DNA from 4 places in the Chryseobacterium arthrosphaerae genome. Region 1 is predicted to be linked to each of the others. Evidence: riboswitches for the same ligand, from Rfam matches in the RefSeq annotation. Region 1 holds a riboswitch; each other region holds the start of a gene.
What was found. Region 1 has a riboswitch for S-adenosylmethionine ahead of BBI00_RS18075 (SusC/RagA family TonB-linked outer membrane protein). Riboswitches for the same ligand answer to the same signal wherever they lie in the genome.

Region 2: it holds a riboswitch for S-adenosylmethionine, as region 1 does, so the genes downstream of both, BBI00_RS21355 (TonB-dependent receptor plug domain-containing protein) here and BBI00_RS18075 (SusC/RagA family TonB-linked outer membrane protein) in region 1, are expected to answer to the same signal.
Region 3: it holds a riboswitch for S-adenosylmethionine, as region 1 does, so the genes downstream of both, BBI00_RS18895 (alpha/beta fold hydrolase) here and BBI00_RS18075 (SusC/RagA family TonB-linked outer membrane protein) in region 1, are expected to answer to the same signal.
Region 4: it holds a riboswitch for S-adenosylmethionine, as region 1 does, so the genes downstream of both, BBI00_RS21700 (TonB-dependent receptor plug domain-containing protein) here and BBI00_RS18075 (SusC/RagA family TonB-linked outer membrane protein) in region 1, are expected to answer to the same signal.

What each region holds. Positions count from the first base shown of each region.
Region 1 is NZ_MAYG01000012.1:596,560-601,442, reverse strand. It holds gene BBI00_RS18075 (SusC/RagA family TonB-linked outer membrane protein) at 1-1,790, opposite strand, end outside; SAM riboswitch class I at 1,874-1,970, opposite strand; gene BBI00_RS18070 (type II 3-dehydroquinate dehydratase) at 2,217-2,624, shown strand; gene BBI00_RS18065 (hypothetical protein) at 2,629-3,066, shown strand; gene pckA (phosphoenolpyruvate carboxykinase (ATP)) at 3,121-4,737, opposite strand; gene BBI00_RS18055 (GYDIA family GHMP kinase) at 4,865-4,883, opposite strand, start outside.
Region 2 is NZ_MAYG01000031.1:76,149-81,031, reverse strand. It holds gene BBI00_RS21360 (APC family permease) at 1-144, opposite strand, end outside; gene BBI00_RS21355 (TonB-dependent receptor plug domain-containing protein) at 152-2,605, opposite strand; SAM riboswitch class I at 2,699-2,804, opposite strand; gene BBI00_RS21350 (alpha-amylase family glycosyl hydrolase) at 2,902-4,883, opposite strand, start outside.
Region 3 is NZ_MAYG01000012.1:763,531-768,413, reverse strand. It holds gene BBI00_RS18900 (ACT domain-containing protein) at 28-1,566, opposite strand; gene BBI00_RS18895 (alpha/beta fold hydrolase) at 1,571-2,509, opposite strand; SAM riboswitch class I at 2,569-2,676, opposite strand; gene BBI00_RS18890 (MGH1-like glycoside hydrolase domain-containing protein) at 2,865-4,883, shown strand, end outside.
Region 4 is NZ_MAYG01000031.1:155,357-160,239, reverse strand. It holds gene BBI00_RS21700 (TonB-dependent receptor plug domain-containing protein) at 1-2,402, opposite strand, end outside; SAM-I-IV-variant riboswitch at 2,691-2,788, opposite strand; gene BBI00_RS21695 (TonB-dependent receptor domain-containing protein) at 2,908-4,883, shown strand, end outside.

The DNA.
Region 1 (4,883 bases):
AGGTTCTTAATAAATTCTTCATTGGAGATCTTCCATGATCCTCCTACAGACCAGAACCTTCCCCATCTGTTGTCTGAGGCAAATCTTGAGGATCCGTCTGCCCTTCCTGAAGCGGAAAGGAAATAGGTATTATTATAATCATACTCTACTTTTCCAAGGTAACTCAGCAAACTCAGCTTATTGCTGTACCCGCCGAAGTTGACCAATAATGAAGCTGCATCAGGCTCATAATAGTAAGGCAGGGAGAAACCGCTCCTTGATCCGGAGATGGTCTGATAGTCGTATTTATAAAATTCCTGTCCGGCTAAAACATTAATATGGTGTTTTCCAAACTTCCTGTCATAGGTCAGGATATTACTCGTTGTATAAGAAAGCGTTCTGGTATTGGATTTGGTCACAGATCCACCAATTTCCGTACCTTGTCCCAAAAGTGGATTAGAATAAAAATGGCCGTTATAATTAACAAGATCAACGGAAAAACTCGTTTTGAATTTTAACTCCGGTAAGAAAGTAAACTCCATGAATCCTTTTCCTGAAAAGTTATCTTCTTTGTTTTCATTTTTATCCAGCGGTAAAGATGCAGCCAGGTTTTGATTCTGAAGTGCACTGCTGGGTCTGTATTTTCCGAAATCATAAATCTTGTTTCCGGCAGCGTCCAGTACAAAAGATCCGTCCGGATTTCTTTCATAGTAAGGATAAAATGAAGGAACAACTCTCGCAGCCTGGATCACATTGCTGGCCTTGGAATCTGATGAGGTAGGTGCCTGCTGAACACTGTTGGTATAGTTCAGGTTTATCCCAACGTTTAACCATTTTTTTACTTCTGAATTGATCTTTAGCCTTGTATTGTATCTTTTAAATCCTGATTCAATAGCCATTCCCTTATCATCAAGGTATCCCAGGGAAAAGAAATAGTTGCTTTTCTCACTTCCGCCGCTGATATCAAGGTCTACCTGGTTCCTTGAAGCCGTTCTCTGTAAAACATCTCTCCAGTCATCATTCCATAGCGGAGTTGCTCCCGGCAATAATTTTCCATCCGTTCCTACCGGTTTTGAATAACCAGGACCATAAGGGTTTATTCCAAGCATTGAAACAAGGTTATCTGTAGCCATTTGTGAAGCCTGCTGGGAAGATATTTTATCAGATTTATATCCGTTTCTCAGCGCTTCCCAATACAATTGAAAATACTGATCCGTGCTTACCTGCTCATAATCCTTTACTGCTCTTCCGGAGAATCCCTGGCTGATATTAAGGTTTACTTTTGCTTCCCCTTTTTTCCCGGATTTTGTTGTAATGATAATAATTCCGTTCGCTCCTCTTGAACCATATAAAGCACTTGCTGTAGCATCTTTTAAAACACTTATGGATTCAATATCACTTGGGCTTATAGCATTCAGATTTCCGTCATAAGGAATTCCATCCACCACATATAAAGGATCGCTGGAAGCACTTACCGAGCCAATACCCCTGATTCTGATCGTAGCAATAGCACCCGGCTGCCCAGAAGAACTTGTAGTCTGAATTCCCGGCACCTGCCCTTCCAGAGCTTTGGTAATATTGGTTACAGGTCTGTTGTTAATTTTATCACTGGAAATCGTTGCTACCGAACCGGTATAGCTGTTTCTCTTGGCTTTTCCGTAAGCTACGACAACCACTTCATCAATCTCTTTTTCACGGAGTGTATCTTTTTTCGGTTTAGAAACCTGTCCGTTTACGCTGGCAACACCTAAGAAAAATGCAGCAACAGGCGGAATCCAAATTTTAGAATTAAATAGATTTTTATTAATCATAATCAATTTTGTTTATCAAATATTAAAATTTTGCCCTTTGCAGAAAAGTCAGCAAAGGGCATCGATAAATACGATAAACCAAATGCTTATTTTTCCTTTTACAGGCTGAATGTAACACCTTACCGTAGCAGGTTGTTAAGATTTCGCAGGGTCAGTTCCCTCCATCTTTCTTTATAAGCCGATCGAAATTATGGTTGCAAAGCTATACATATTTAGTCTACAAAACAAGTAGACTTATTAATTTTTTAATAGAAATTTTACAAAAATTAACATAAGATTTTATTAAAACCCATTAAAACCAAGCGTTTAAAGATTTAACACTTCCATAAATATGATAAATATCATTAAAAATAATTCAACAGCAGAAAATAAAAACCTGACTGATTTTTTTGACTCCTTATTAAAAAAACTTTTTAATTTTATAGAATGAAAGTTTTGATTATAAACGGACCTAATCTGAATCTTTTAGGTACCCGGGAACCGGAGATCTATGGAACTGTTTCCATGGAAAATTACTTGGAAACACTGAAGTCTGAGTTTCACACTCATGAGCTCTCCTATTATCAGTCCAATATTGAAGGTGAGCTGATCAACAGGCTTCAGGAAGATGATTTTGATGCAGTGGTGATCAATCCGGGAGCTTTCACTCATTATTCTTACGCTATAGCCGATTGTCTGAAGAACATCAGAAAACCTAAGGTTGAAGTTCACATCAGCAATATTTACAAAAGAGAAGAATTCAGGCAGAAGTCTGTAACGGCAGCCTGTACAGATGCTGTCCTATCCGGATTTGGAATGGATGGGTACAGATTGGCAATACTGAGCTTACAATAATGTCATGGAAGCAGGAAGTAAAGTGTACTGTAAAAGCATTGGAGTTTACAGCAGTCAGCTGACAAAAAGGAAATCTTATATTATTGAGAAAATAAATACCGATAATGTAAGGATATGCAATGATCAGGGTAAACTAAAATGGTATTCAAAATTTTACTTCAGTCCGGAACAGGAACCCGAAATCACTTCAATTCATATTGATGGTGAGATAAAAAATCCGGCATCTTACGACATAGAAGTTACCATCATATTCTCGAATAGTGATCGATACTGGCTCACCTTTATCACTCCAAAATATTTGGAGGTATTTCTTGAAACAGCGCCCTATTTTTCATCCGGACATTTCATGATTGTCAAAAACCTTAGTGAAGAAGTTATTAAAGACACTATTCACAAACTGGATGACCAAAATGAACTGATCAGCAATTGCAAGAAATACTAAAATAAAAAGCCCCATCTTTTGATGAGGCTTTTTCTGTATCTGTAAAAAATCTTATTAGATTGTTTGTTCCTGTAGCTGGGGACCAGAAGCGATTAATCTCTTACCTTCTTCAGTATCACAATACTGCTCGAAGTTTTTGATATATCTTGATGCAAGGTCTTTTGCTTTTTCTTCCCATTCCGAAGCATCTGCATAAGTATCTCTAGGATCTAAAATACCTGTAGAAACATTCGGAAGTTCGGTAGGAATTTCAAGGTTCATAATCGGAACCTGGGTTTTAGGAGCATTGTCGATGGAACCGTCAATGATCGCATCGATGATGGCTCTGGTATCTTTCAGAGAGATTCTCTTACCTGTACCATTCCATCCTGTGTTTACCAGATAAGCTTTAGCGCCGTGCTCTTTCATTTTACCGATCAATGTTTTAGAGTACATTGTTGGGTGCAGAGTAAGGAACGCTTCACCGAATGCAGGTGAGAAAGAAGGCTGAGGTTCTGTAATTCCTCTTTCGGTACCGGCTAATTTAGAGGTATAACCGCAAAGGAAGTGGTACTGAGCCTGATCTTCATTCAGGATAGAAACCGGAGGAAGTACTCCGAATGCATCCGCAGAAAGGTAAACGATCTTTTTAGCATGCCCTGCTTTAGAAGGCAATACAATTTTGTTGATATGATAGATTGGATAAGAAACTCTTGTATTTTCTGTGATAGATCCGTCTGTGTAATCTGCTACTCCATTGTTTACAACAACGTTTTCAAGAAGAGCATCTCTCTTGATGGCTGCAAAGATATCCGGTTCTTTTTCTTCTGATAGGTCAATTACTTTTGCATAGCATCCACCTTCGTAGTTGAATACTCCGTTGTTATCCCAACCGTGCTCATCATCTCCGATAAGGTATCTTTTCGGATCTGCCGATAATGTAGTTTTACCTGTTCCTGAAAGACCGAAGAACAGAGCTACATCACCTTTTTCACCTACGTTGGCAGAACAGTGCATTGAAGCCATTCCTTTCAACGGAAGGTAATAGTTCATCATAGCAAACATCCCTTTCTTCATCTCACCTCCGTACCAGGTACCTCCGATGATCTGTAGCTTTTCAGTAAGGTTGAACATGATAAAGTTTTCAGAATTCAATCCTTGAGCTTCCCAGTTAGGATTAGTTGTTTTAGAACCGTTAATTACCGTGAAATCAGGCTCTCCAAAGTTTTCAAGCTCATAGTGAGAAGGACGGATAAACATATTCGTAACAAAATGCGCCTGCCATGCTACTTCAACGATAAATCTTACTTTAAGTCTTGTATCTGCATTGGTTCCGCAGAATGTATCTACTACATAAATTTTCTTAGATTCAGCAAGCTGGTTCAGCACTAGTTCTTTACAAGACCCGAAAATTTCCGCTGTTGTAGGTAAGTTTACTTTACCATCCCAGAAAATTGTATCTCTTGTAACATCATCCTGAACAATATATCTGTCTTTAGGTGAACGACCTGTGAAAATTCCTGTTTTTACTGATACCGCGCCCGATTCCGTAAGTTCCGCTTTCTCAAACCCCTGATTTTCAGGAGAAACTTCAGCCTGGTATAATTCTTCATACGAAGGATTATACACTACTTCATAGTTTCCTTTAATCCCTAATTTCTCTAAATCCTGGATGATTTTAGTGTTTTTCATTTTACTTATATTTTCTATTTCTTTATTGTCTTCAACAAAAATAATATTAATTATTTGTTAAAGGTGGTTTAAATATACTGATATAAGTCAGAATGACAAATAAAAAAACGGGATTGTAATTTACTGATTATAAATTAATTATATCT
Region 2 (4,883 bases), on a different contig from region 1:
TGCCCATAACAGAAAAATACTGTATGTATTGGTAATATCTGATAACTGAAATCCCAGGGTTGTAAAAATCCCCGTTCCTATCATATTGGAAACTACAATGGCTGCAGCTGTTTTCCAGCCGATCTGATGTGAAGAAGTACTCATTTACTCTTTAAAAATTAAAATTAAGCCTTCCGAAGAAATAGTTTCCCAATGTACCCATCTGAACAGGCGCATATTTGAACACTCCATAATACGAATTTTTATAGATCTGAAGATCCGGAAAAACATCAAATACATTGTTCGCTCCTACCGTAAAATTGATATTCTTTGTAATATCATACCCTACACTGATATCGGTAACCACTTTTGGAGAAAACTCCTGAACTTCTCCGAAAGGAAAGCCGTCTCTAATTACTTTACCAAAATAGGTATTTCTCACGAGAAAACTGAATTTCCCTATTCCGTACGTAAGGCCCAAAGATGCTTTTGTTTTTGGGGACAGGGTTTCAATAATATTGATCTGATCCGGGCCAAAGAATTCATTTTGGGGAGTTCCCAGGTTTTCAGGAAAATGGAAATCTGTAATTTTGGTTTCGGTGTAATTTCCTGCAAGATTAATATTTAAACTGCCACCGGCCAGCTTCCAGTCATAGGAAACCACTATATCCACTCCTTTGGTTTCGGTATCAATTGCATTGGCAAAGAATCTTCCGCTTTTCACTGAATTTCCTTCTCCTACCACCTGAGGATCAGCCAGCCTTGAGTCTGTGATATTGCTGGTAATTACAATCCTGTCTTTCACTTTAATGATATAGCCGTCTACCGTAATAAACAGGCCTTTAGCCGGTTGCAGGGTAAACCCGGCACTGCCATTAATGGATGTTTCCTGCTTTAATTTATCAAATCCCAGAACCTGTGCTGCCTGGCTGTCATTATTAAAAATTCCTTTCCTCACAATCCCGGAACCGGAAGTAGAAATATCAGCATATGAATTATTGAAATACTGCTGCTGAAGTGATGGTGCCCTGAATCCTGTTCCTACCGCTGCCCTTACTGCATAATTTTTTATAAACTCGTATCTTACTGCCAGCTTTCCGTTTAAAGTATTCCCAAAATCTGAATAGTTTTCAAATCTGGCCGCTGCATCAATATTCAGTTTTTTATACAGATCATAGGAAACCTCTGCGTATACTGCTGTTGAGTGTCTGTCTTTTTTCAAAGCATTGTCCGGTGAGAAGCCTATAAAAGACTGTGAACCTCCTGCTCCGATTACTTTAGAATCTTTTGTTGCAATATTTCCATTTTCATCATATTGGGTATAGGAAGCTTCATCTCCTGCTTTAATCTGGTATTGCTCAAACCTGAATTCTCCACCGAATGCGATATTGACGTTTTTTATCTTTTTTGAAACATCAAGGTTAACAGTATTTTGCAGAAAACTGTGGGCTCCTGCATAAAAACGGGTTGGTGATTTGATACCTAAGGATGCATTATTGGTATTGTTTACGTTATAATTGAAGGTGTTACTGCCAAAAGTATTGCTCAGGTCAATCTGCCAATCATTTACATTATATTTTGCGCCTGCAGCATAGGAGATATCATAGATCTGGGAATTTAAGACTGCCTGGAAACCATTGGGATAGATTTCTTTTACAATATTAAAGCCTTCACTCGGAAGTCTTCTGAAGCCATATCCTTTTCCTTCTTTAATACTGAATCCTCCAAAGGAATAGAATTTAAAATGATCGTTTAAAGGATATTCTGAATTGAAAAACAACTGCCCCTGTCTGATCTGGGCGTCTCCGATCTGGAAATTAAAGTCGTCTCTCGTGAGTCCCCTTTCTTTAATTTTTGCATCATCTGCAGCTCTGGCAGCTTTTACAGCCTCAGCATCACCTGCAAATTCATACGCGAAATTATTTCCGAAAATATCAAGATCATGATTCTGGGTTCTTGTTGTTTTTCCTCTATGACTTAATTGCAATGAAAGGTTGATAAAACCGTCATTTTTTCCCAGAGAAGTTCCATAGTTCACGCCTGCCTGGTAAGTATCACCATCATTTCTTCCACTTAATCCGTAGGTTAAGCTTGCGGAAGCCCCTGCATTCTTTTTCAGGATAATATTGATAACCCCAGCAATAGCATCAGAACCATACTGTGCGGCAGCACCGTCTCTTAGCACTTCAATTTTTTCTATAGCGATGACAGGGATGGTACTTAAATCTGTTCCTACAGATCCGTTCCCTACTGTATTCTGATAGTTTACCAAAGATGTTGTATGTCTTCTTTTTCCATTCAGCAATACCAAAACCTGATCCGGCCCCATTCCCCTTAAAGTTACGGGATCAATATGCTCTGTTCCGTCAGAAGCAGACTGTCTAACGGAATTAAATGAGGGGATAACATAGTTTAAAAGATCCTGAGCCGTCATTTGCGGAGACGACCTTTGCACTTTGCTGATATTGATAACGTCTACAGGAACCGGCGTCTCCAGCTTTGTTCTTTTAACGCTGCGGTTTCCAACAATGATAATATCTTCGATTTGTTTTCCTTTTTCCTCCTGCTCCTGGGCAGCCACTAAAACTGTCCCCAGTAATACAACAACTGTACTTAATTTTTTCATCTTTGTTCTTGCCATTAAATAATATTCTTCTGCAGATCAATCTGCAGATACACAAGACTTCAAGAAATGGAATTCATATAAGAATATTGACTTCACTTATCTCCCCCATTGGGTTGGAATTAGCACCTTTACACTTCTGGAATTGTGTTGGTTGCTAAGGTTTCATTGGGCCAAATCCCTCCACCTTTCTTGATAACTCTAGTGCAAAGGTAGACTAATTTTTCAAATATGCAAAAACAGACTCATTCCGAGAAAGAAAAAAGGCAAATCAGCTGTTTCGCCAATTTGCCTTTGTATTACTTTATGATCATTTTTTGAATAGCCATTCCGGTTTCTGATTTCAGCTGTACCAGGTAAGTTCCTGCCGGATAATTTACTTTCAGCTCGTAGCTTCCGCTTTCATTATTCAGTTTGAAGGTATCCAGTTTTTTACCACTCATTTCTGAAATGATAATTTCGCCGTTTTTAGCTTTATTATAAATCAATTTGACATGACCATTTTTTACCGGATTATCAGCGATCTGAAGAGATAGTTTATGTTCTGCGTTCACATCTGCAGCTGATAACGATCCGGTGTAGTTTCCAAAGATCCTGAATTCTCCGGGCTGTAATGTAACCGGAGCTGTTGTAGATGTCATATTCAGGACGGTATCATCCATCAGATTCTGCCATTGTCCTGTGTAAGGTAAATAAGGAATTACATTTTGCACGGAAGTACTGTAATTTGCCAGTACTACTACATTCTTCATTCCACTGATCGTATTATCATACACATAAATTCTAGTAATAAGCCCATCCGGATCATTGGCGAGGTTATTAGATTCTATAGTATAGGTTTTGGATTTAAAAACCTGGTGGCTGTTCCTGATATTGATAATCTTCGCCCAGGTATCATATACTGATTTTCTGGCCGCATCCGTATCATAGCCTAATGTGAATGCAACAGGTTTTTCATCTGTCCTGCATCCGCTGTCGATTGTACCGTTCGTACATCTGTTGATACTGAATTCATACCCTAATTCCCCAAACTGCCAGATCATTTTCGGACCGGGAATGGTAAAGAATGTGGCTCCGAATGCTTTCATTCTTTCCAGAGCGGTATTAAGATTTTTCACAGAATAACTTCCGTTTACAGCTCCATAGGCAAGATTTTTAAACATCAGCCTTTCTTCATCATGGCTTTCGCCATAGCCTACAGCACGCATTTCATTAAAACCGTGAAGACTGTGATTCATCCGGTCATAATTGCTGTTTTCTTTATAGCCCATCGTATTTTGGTTGTAAGGGTCTGTCTGTTTATTCCAAAGCATTACTCCTTTTCCTTCCGCAGCTCTGTAATTGGCCCACTGCTGCTCTTCGGCGTCTGTTCCCAGATGTTCAAAGATCATATATGAATTCGGGTCTATAGCCCACTGTCTGTCGGCATAGTGTTTCATGATATCCACTCTGTCCTGCTGATAAGCATTGGTACAGGCTTCATCATTTTCAGAACAGCTTTGGGTAAATCCTTTGGTAAGATCCCAACGGAAACCGTCGATACGATATTCGGTGAGCCACTGCTGAAGGCATCTTTCAACGTAATATTGCGTTGAAGGACTGGTATGGTTAAAGTCATTAAACACATTGTAGGAATGTTTCGGAACCTGGTTGAAGTAAGGGTTGTCTGAAGCAACATCACCGTAGCCGTCTCCATCAGGATCAATATTCCAGAGCCTTACCAAAGGTGAACGGCCTGTTGCGTGGTTAAATGCAACATCGAGAATGACCGCAATTCCGTTCTGATGGCACAGGTCTACAAATTCTTTAAATTTTTCAGGAGTTCCGTACGCTTTATCCAGCGCATAATGGAAAGAGGTATTGTATCCCCATGAAAGGTTGCCATCAAATTCCATGACAGGAAGCAGTTCTATAGCATTGATTTTTAAATTCTTCAGGTAAGAAATTTTGTTGATCAGTGATTGCCAGTTTTTTTCCTGGGTAAAGTCTCTTAATAGTAATTCATAAACAATAAGATCTTCCTTGGCCGGTCTCTGGAAATTGGTTACCTGCCAGTTGTAAGGAGTCTGCCCTGTTTTAAAAGTCGAAACTTCAAAGCCCTGTCCGGCCGGAAATGCAGGTAAATTCGGATAAGTAGAAGATGAGATCCACTGATCATCATAGGAAGATAGGATTTGTGGAGAATAAGGATCCGCCACTTTTTTCAGATCGTTTGTTCTGTATTGGAAGGTATATAACTGCTTCGGGGTCAGACCGTTAAGCTCAATCCAGTAGAGATCAG
Region 3 (4,883 bases), 170 kb from region 1:
AATTTGTCAATATACCAATGAATTGATTTATTTTGTTTCACTTACTCTTAAAATATCTCCGAATACCCCTCTTGCCGTTACCTGTGCTCCAGCTCCGGCTCCCATAATAACGATCGGGTTTTCACCGTAGCTTTCGGTATAAATTTCAAAGATTGAATCTGAACCTTTCAGCTGTCCTAAAGCTGAAGTGGCAGGTACAGAAATCAGTTTTACATCCAATTCGCCTTTGTCTTTCTGTAAGTCACCATGTAAATCACCTACATATCTCAACACATGGCCCGGCTCCTGGCTTTCTTTTATTTTCTGGTATTCTTCATCCAGCTCTCCTAATCTTGTAAGGAATTCCGATTTTGAAACTGATAATAAACTTTCAGGAACCAGATTCTGAATATTGATATCTTCAAATTCATTGATCAGATCCAATTCTCTGGCCAGGATCAGCAGTTTTCTTGCCACGTCATTTCCTGACAGATCTTCTCTTGGATCCGGTTCTGTATATCCCTTTTCCAAAGCTTCATTGATGATTGTTGAAAATTTATCGTCTCTCAAAGAGAAATTATTGAAAACATAGCTCAGTGTTCCGGAGAACACTCCTTTGATCCTTGTAATATTTTCTCCTGAAAGGTGCAGTAATTTGATGGTATCAATTAACGGTAGCCCTGCCCCCACATTGGTTTCGTACAGGTAACGTCTGTTATTTTTGTTTAATGTATATCTTAGTTTACGATACTCTTCAATAGGAAGTGTATTGAAAATTTTATTGGAAGAAACGAGATCGAATCCATTCTCAGCCAAAGCATGGTAGTTCTTTACGAAGTCCTTGCTTGCCGTATTGTCTACAACGATCAGGTTTTCCAGTTGATTTTCATTGGAAAAATTGATCAACTCTTCTACATTGGAAGAATGCTTTGCTGTTAAAACCTCATCACTCCAGTTCGATTCAAATCCTTTTTTATTGAACGCAATTTTTTTGGAATTGGCTACTGCCACTACTTTCAGATCTATATTTTTACGTCTTTTAATCTCTTCTGAAGATTCCAGAACCTGTTCGATCAGTGTTTTTCCAACATTTCCATGACCTATAATGGCCAGATGAACAGTTTTAGGTTTTTTGAAAATTTCAGATTCTATGATATTCCTGGTTTTCTCATCCTGTGAAGAAGTGACTACAATATTAACCCTGTTTTCTCCTGCCACCTGATTAAGAAGCAGCGGGAATACATTATTTCTCGCCAGTTCGGCAAAGACTTTATTGAAATCTTCCGCTACAAAACCAATAACAGAAACGTTGTTGATACTGTAAATCTGGGAAACTTTCCCTGATTTTCTTTCTTCTTCAAATTCATCAATAAGACAAGCTACCGCTTTTTCCGCATCATTTTCGTGTACCAGTATAGAGATACCGTTTTCTACCGCCTGCTGGGAGATCACCCCTACACTGATCCTTGCTAACGTCAGTGCCTTAAAAATTCGTCCATCAATACCGATTTCTCCTAAGAAATCTTCTCCTTCAAACTTGATGATTGATCTGTTCTTTAAAAATTTTATTTCATTCGCCTTTTTCATTACTTTATAAAATGTTTTTTATGATATTATTTAATTGTTGATATTCCATCAGGAAGGCATCATGCCCATGTATTGACCGGATCTCATGATAAGAAACAGTCTTGTTTTTTTCCTTTAAACTCTCAAAGCACATTCGGATTTCAGAAGCAGGGAAGAATAAGTCTGTATCTACGGAGATCAGGTGCATTCGTGCTCCTATTGCCTCCAGAGATGATTCATCAGCGTTTATATTCATCAGCAGATGGTTCATCAGTTTGTAAGCTTTTAAACTAAACCTTTCGTTTAGAGCATTACCATGGTATACCAACCAGTCTTCTGATTCCAGGCGCTGTTTATCCTGATTATATGTATTTTGAAATCTGTCATTGAGCGATTGTGGAGTTCTGTAGCATAACATCGCATGAATTCTCGCTTTTTGTAAAGGTTCATCTTTATCATTCAATAAAAATTTCTGAACCAGACATTGTGCGTGAAGCCAATCATGGGTTCTGTAATCACAGGCTATAGGGATAAAGATTTCAGCAAGCTTTGACTGCTTTGCCAGCATTTCCCATGCGATTCCTCCCCCAAGAGAACCTCCGATAATGGCATATATATTTTTGATCTTTAAAGCTTCCAGCCCTTTCAGAAACAGATTGGCTATATCTGCAGGGGTGAAGTCTTCATAATCTTCAATTAAAAACTGATCGTAACCGTTTCCGGGAATATTGAAACACAGAACTGTATATTTATTGGTATCAACAATCTGATTTTCTCCTACCAATTGTTTCCACCATCCTTTTTCGCCGGATACTGTTGAATTTCCGGTGAGGGCATGATTGATCAAAATAATGGGAGCTGTAAAGAGTTCTTTCCCGAAAAGCTCATAGCTCAGCGGGATATGGTATTCCTTTTGGGAATTTGTCTGATACGAAAGATTAATATAGTTTAGTTCTGTTTTCAATTCTATTATTTTAATACAATTGAAAATGCCACAGGAAATGGCTGAAAAAGAACTTCAGTAAGTTATCTGTCCAAAATAATTTTGGTAGAACGTAGCACCTTCTTTGCTTGCACAAAGGGTTGCTAAGGTTTCATCGGGTCTAATCCCTCAACCTTTCTTGATAACATTTTCAATATTTGAATGAACGAATGGTGCAAAGGTAGTTCTTTTCTTTTAATTTCAAAAAAAAAATATTTTAATATTTTAAAAAGCCCTTAAATACAAGTATTTCAGAGGCATATTAAGAATTATTCAGATGGAAAAAATTGGAATTACTTTACAAAAAAACTAACTTCGTATTGAAAAATGACTACCTATGACTGCCGAAAAAGAAAGATTACAAGATACCAAATGGAAAAACTGGGGACCTTATGTAAGCAACCGGCAATGGGGCAATGTACGGGAAGATTACAGCCCGAACGGAAATGCATGGAACTTTACCAATCATCATAATGCCGAAAGCTATGCCTATCGCTGGGGCGAAGAAGGTATTGCAGGGATCTCTGATGTGAAACAGCTTTTCTGTTTTGCTTTTTCATTCTGGAATAAAAAAGATAAAATTGTAAAGGAGCGATTTTTTGGGTTGAGCAATCCGCAGGGAAATCATGGTGAAGATATCAAAGAAATTTTCTATTACCTGGATAACACACCTACCCATAGCTATATGAAGATGGTGTACAAATACCCTATCAATGAATTTCCTTATGACGAGTTGGTGCTTGAAAACGGAAGACGGAGCAAAAAAGATCCTGAATACGAAATTTTTGATACCGGAATTTTTGATAATGATGAGTATTTTGATATTTTCATTGAATACTGTAAAGCCGATCACAATGATATTCTGGCCAGAGTTACCATCTGTAACCGAAGCAGGAATGATGCCCCTATTGTCGTCATCCCTACTGCCTGGTTCAGAAACAACTGGAAATGGGGTTATAATACCTATAAGGGAGAATTAAGTGCTGCTTCTGAAGACGGAAGCATCAATATCGGGCACGACAGTATTTCCATCAAAAAGCTCTATTCGAGAAACGGAAATGCAAAAAGTGTATTTTGTGAGAATGAAACCAATACTCCGAAACTTTACGGTACTCCACTGATTGAAAACAGCTATTATAAAGACGGCATCAATGATTTTGTTATTCATAAAACTGATACCGTAAATCCTGAGCAAAAAGGGACTAAGGCTGCTTTTCTGATCGATGAGATCATTGGAGCCGGACAATCTAAGGTCTTTGAATTCAGATTATGTCCTGACGGAACAGAGGAACCTTTTGAAGGATTTGATGAAATCTTCAGTACCAGAAAGGCTGAAACAGAAGAATTTTACAATGAGGTTCAATACGATACGGTACATGAGGACGAAAGGAATGTTCAAAGGCAGGCATTTGCCGGACTTCTATGGAACAAACAGTTCTATCATTACAATATCGGAAAATGGCTGAAAGGGGATCCGAATTTTGAGGCTCCGAGAAATTTCAATGAATATGTAAGAAATACGGAATGGAATCATCTTCACAATAAAGATATTATTTCCATGCCTGATAAATGGGAATATCCGTGGTATGCCACCTGGGATCTGGCTTTTCACTGTGTTCCTTTTTCCATTATTGATGCTGAGTTTGCCAAGGGACAGCTTTTACTGCTGACTAAAGAATGGTATATGCATCCCAACGGACAGCTGCCTGCCTACGAGTGGAACATGAGTGATGTAAACCCGCCCGTACATGCATGGTCCTGCTTCCGTGTTTTCAAGATTGATGAAAAAAACAATGGAAAACCGGATCTTCTATTCCTTGAAAAAGTCTTCCAGAAGCTTCTCCTCAATTTCACCTGGTGGGTCAACCGTAAGGATAAGAACGGAAAAAATATTTTCGGAGGCGGTTTCCTGGGGCTTGATAACATCGGAGCTTTTGACCGGAATATGGTATTAAAAGACGGACAGCATCTTGAACAGGCTGACGGAACAAGCTGGATGGCCATGTACGCCCTGAATATGATGCGCATTGCGATGGAGCTTGCCCAATACTACCAGGTATATGAAGATATGGCCATCAAATTTTTTGAACATTATCTTTATATCGCGGAGGCCATGGAAAACCTGGGTGACGGAACAAAAGGTCTCTGGAATGAGGAAGACGGATTCTTCTATGATGTGCTTCAGCTCGGGAACGGAGAAAGTGTTTCTTTAAGACTGAGAAGTATTGTAGGATTAATCCCGATGTTTGCCGTTGAAATTGTAGATCACCGTCTATTGGAAAAGATGCCGAATTTCAGAAGCAGAATGGAATGGATCTTAAAAAACAAACCGGAGCTTACCAAACTGGTATCACAC
Region 4 (4,883 bases), on a different contig from region 1:
GCTAATGTAGCTTTTACATGGGGTACAGCTTCTTCAAAATAAATTCTGTTAGGTTCTGAGAAATAATTATTGATCTGGCTTACCAATTTCGGTGATGCATGGATGTCTCCGATTCTTTTCGTCTGATTAAAGTTGATTCCCAGATTATTCTCCAAAGAAACCCCTGATGAGATTTTTGAATTCTGCGAAATAGTAATATCCAGCCCTTTTGTCTGAGAATCTACTGCATTGGCAAAAAAGTTGGCAGCGCTTGCTCTTGCGAGATCAAAAGCATTCTGTAGAACGGCCTGGTCTGAACCAGGAGTAAAACTTCCATCAGGACGGTAGAAAAGATCAGTTAAAACTACTCTGTCCTTAATCTTTATTAAATAAGCATCTGCCGTGAAAGTCAGGCTTAATGCCGGAATCTTCCATGTAATTCCTGTGCTGTAGGACTGTGAAGTCTCCTGTTTCAATTTTGGGATCCCCAATGCCTGTGCAGCTTCAGAATTATTCCTGAAAGTACCTACCTGTGTTGTTACCCCCTGCTGGATCAAAGTAGAAGTGGAACTGTAATAGATCTGGGCCAATGAAGGCGCTCTGAACCCCGTGGAAACAGCACCTCTCCAGTTCAGGTTGGGAGCCACCTTTACATTGGTTGCCACCTTATAATTGAATGTAGACCCGAAGTCTGAATAATTCTCGTATCGTAAAGCTCCTTCCAACAGCCAGCCATCAGTAACTTCCAACTCGGCATCAGCATAAGCTGCAATACTGTTTCTGTTTCCTGACACTGCATTTTCCGGGCTGAACCCTGGGAAAACCTGGGCTCCGGCCGGTCTTATATTCTTAAAAAAGTCAGTTACTTTTTCATTTTCAGGCGTTTGAGCGGTTACCACACGGCCAAAAATATCGTATGAGGCATAAGAATTTTCTTTTCCGGCATTTACTTTATAATTTTCATGCCTGTACTCGCCCCCAAATGCAATGTTCAACCCCTTCAGTACATCATATTTTTTGGAGAAATCAAGATTGACGGTATTTTGTGAAAATTCAGATCCTCCTGCATCAAAAGTTCTTGGAGAATTATCTGTAAGCGATGCATTAAAAGTATTTACGACCCCGAAACCGAAGGTATTTTTTCCAAATGTATTGCTGAAATCTACATTCCAGCCGTTCCATTTTCCTTTGATTCCGGCAGCAAGAGAATAGTCATTTACTGTTGCTTCAATTTGAGGAAGATATCCGTTGGGCGTAATTGAATTTATATTTCTCTCATTGTTCGGAAGCCTGTAAAATCCTCCGGCATTTCCAAGACGGTAGCTGTAGCCTCCAAATGAGTAGACTTTCCATTCATCACTAAGAGGAATTTCAGAATTAAAAAAGAGCTGCCCGGACTGTAATTTAGACTGGCCTGCCCTCAAGCTGAAATCTTTCCTTTCCAATCCTCTGTAATTAAGTTCCTGAGAGGTAAAATCCCTGTCCAATATTTTTTGAAGATCAGCAATACTATTTGCCCCTGAGATTTGAGACTGAAAATCATTCCCAAAATAATCTACCTTCACTGCATATTGCTTGATTGTGTTGATAATTTGCTGGGAATTGGGAGTATTGGTAATATTTTTATACAACCCGTCAATATTAATTCCATCCTGTAAAGCCCTGTAATGAATGGCATTATAAGCATTGAAAATATCTCCGTTTCTTACTCCGGCCCTCGAATAAGGATCCCGGTATTGGGCAGAACCAGTAACGTTAAAGAATCCTGTTTTTCCTATTCTGGCTCCATAATTAAGATCTACAGAAATGGTCTGTCCATCTATTCCACCAGAGAAATTATTGGTAACAGGAGAAGCATACCCTCCTAAAAATACCTGTCCGGAAAGTCCCAATCTTTTTTTCAATCCCAGGTTTACCACTCCGGCAATGGCATCGGACCCATATTGGGCAGAAGCACCGTCCCTTAAAACTTCAATTTTTTCTAAAGCAAAGGCAGGAATAGCATTAAGGTCGGTTCCCACAGAACCTCTTCCCGGAGTAAGGGTAACATTAATAAGCGAAGACTGATATCTTCTTTTTCCGTTTACCAGCACCAGAACCTGATCCGGGCCTAATCCCCTCAGGAGCGCAGGATCTACAAAATCAGTTCCATCATTAACGGTATGTGAAGTTGATGAAAATGAAGGTACAATGTAATTTAAAGCCTGGCTGATATTATTGGCCGGACTTTGTTTTAAGATTTTTGAAATATTAATGATATCTACCGGAACCGGGGTATCTGTTAATGATCTTCCTGAACCTCTTGATCCAAGAATCACCACATCTTCTATTTTCTTAGATTGTAAAGTATCCTTCTGTGCGTAATAAAATGTAGAGATAAGCGTAATGGAAGGAATAAAAATTTTTTTTCTGAAATTATGCATGTTGTTATTTTTTTATTGTCAGGTTTTTTCAGGCAATGCAATTCCTGTAACCTTAAAGTTGTAAGGTTACCAGAGCATTCGAAATGTTTGTATTATTTTTTAGAAATAGAACGGCTAGAAACAACAGCACATGCGCATGTAGAAATGGCATGAGAACATATCAGAGTAATGAAGATTCCCTTCATGATCCGAAGAATAAAAAAGTACTGATGAAATGTGATTTCCCTTCTTTTTAAACATTTGATTTTAGCTTTAAAACAAAAAATTCAAGATGGGAGTAATGATAGAATGATAAACATTTTTTCCGGAAGATCCGGCTTATCGCTTGCAGCACCTTGCTTGTTTTTGCAGGTTGCTATCCCATCTAGAGATTCTTGATAATTACCCGGCAAAGATATAATTATTTCGGAAATAAAAAAATATTCACCCTAAATTTTCGATTTTCAACATTTTACCGTAACAAATGATCTTTTTCTGCGTCTAACCGGATATTAGTAAAAACATTATGAAAAAAACTATATTCGCTTTGTCACTCCTGGGATCTGTGTTTGTCTTTTCTCAGGAAAAAGAGAATGCTGCTTCTAAAGAGAAACAAATTGAAGGGGTGGTGATCACCAAAACTAAAAAAGCCGTTGAACAAAAGGCAGACCGTACTATTTTTGATTTTTCTGAACAACCTCAACTGAATAACGGAAACGTGCTGGAAGGAATCAAAAAGCTTCCGGGACTTGTTGCAACGGATATTGCAGGAATGATGTACCAGGGAAAAATGCTGGATGTTTACCTCAACGGAAGACCTTTGAATATTACTTCCAACGAATTGAATTCTTTCCTCGAAGGAATGCCCGCCAATTCTGTAGAAAGAATCGAAGTAATTACCCAGCCCGGAGCCGAATTCCCGGCAACTTCAGGAGGGGCCATCATGAATATTATTACGAATAAAAATGCCAATAAATATTTAACAGCAACGTATTCCGGAAATTATTCATTTTCGAATTATGATAAATACAGAAGCAGAACAACCAATTCCCTTAATCTGAACGCAAGAAATAAATATTTCGGCTGGCAGCTGAATGTAGGGCAAAACTATCGTGAAAGTATGCTTAACGGAAAACAGGATGAGCTTCTGGACAGCAATACGGACCGACTGGGAAGAGGTTACTTTGCAAAATCAGGAATAACATTCGATTTAGGGCAAGACCGTCTATTATTAAATTACGATATCTATCACAATAATAATGACAATTACACCCTGAGTAAGGGTCATGGAGATTTACCTTTTGATAATAATAAAAATGATCTGAGAGAGGCTTTTTATACTTCTTCAGATGTTGCCCATACGAATAGTTTGAGACAGGAAGCTGTTGTAACCTACCAGAAACGTTTTGCAGATAAATCTCAAAAACTGGATTTTCAGTTTGGTTATACAAGATCAGACAGTAAATTTTCTCAGGACAACTTCTTTCAGGATGGAAATTTTGCTGCGGATCCCCAACCTCCGATCAACAGTGCTATGAGTGGCGTAAAAGATCTTCTGAACAATAAATCCGTGATGAATATTGCCAATTTCAAAGTAGATTACGCTCAGCCTATCAAGCTTCTTGATGGTGGAAAAGTAAGCTTTGGAGGATTGTATGAAAGACAGGATTACGATACTGAAAGTTTTGGCTTAACCAATCTTGAATATCAGAGACAGACCGCCTCTATGTATTTGGAATTTCAGGCTAAACTGAAAAAGTTTGATTTCACCTTGGGTTCAAGGGCTGAAAATTATGATATTTCAGGGATAACAAGGTTTTTCAATAAAGAAGAAAAGCTGACAGAAGCCAGTCTGACTCCTTTCAATAAATTCAAGTTTTTCCCCAATGCAAGTGTGCAGTATAATATGATGAATCAGGTTTCTATTGCTGCCAATTACAACAGAAAAATAAGCCTCCCAAGTATTTCTGCCTTAAACCCGAATAACGTAACTTTCTATGGCCCCAATACGGAAGTAAGCGGTAACCCAAATCTGCAGCCTACTATTTTTGATAATTATGAAATAAAAATCTCAGCTTTCGATTATGCTTTCATCGGGTACAGCGTAAGTTCAGCAAACAACCAGGTAGCACAGATTATCAGAAAGGACGGCAGAAAACTATTCAACCAGCAGATGAATATTTCAAATATGAAAATTCACAATTTCAATGTAGGTCTTCCGGTTCCGTTTCAGATTTTCACCAAATCGATCGGTGAAATTATGAAATCCAACTTCAATCCTGACAAGATGAATTTCATGTACATCTATGCAGGATATCAGAAGCATGAAATTGATAACCTTAACAATAAAGGGTTCTGGATTTTCAATGTGATGACTCAGTTACTTCTTCCAAAAGATATTAAACTGACAGCCAATTACAGCTATCTGACGCCTAAAGCAGGATATTTCTACTTTACAGCAGAGAAGCCGTTCAACAATAATTTAGATATTACATTAACAAA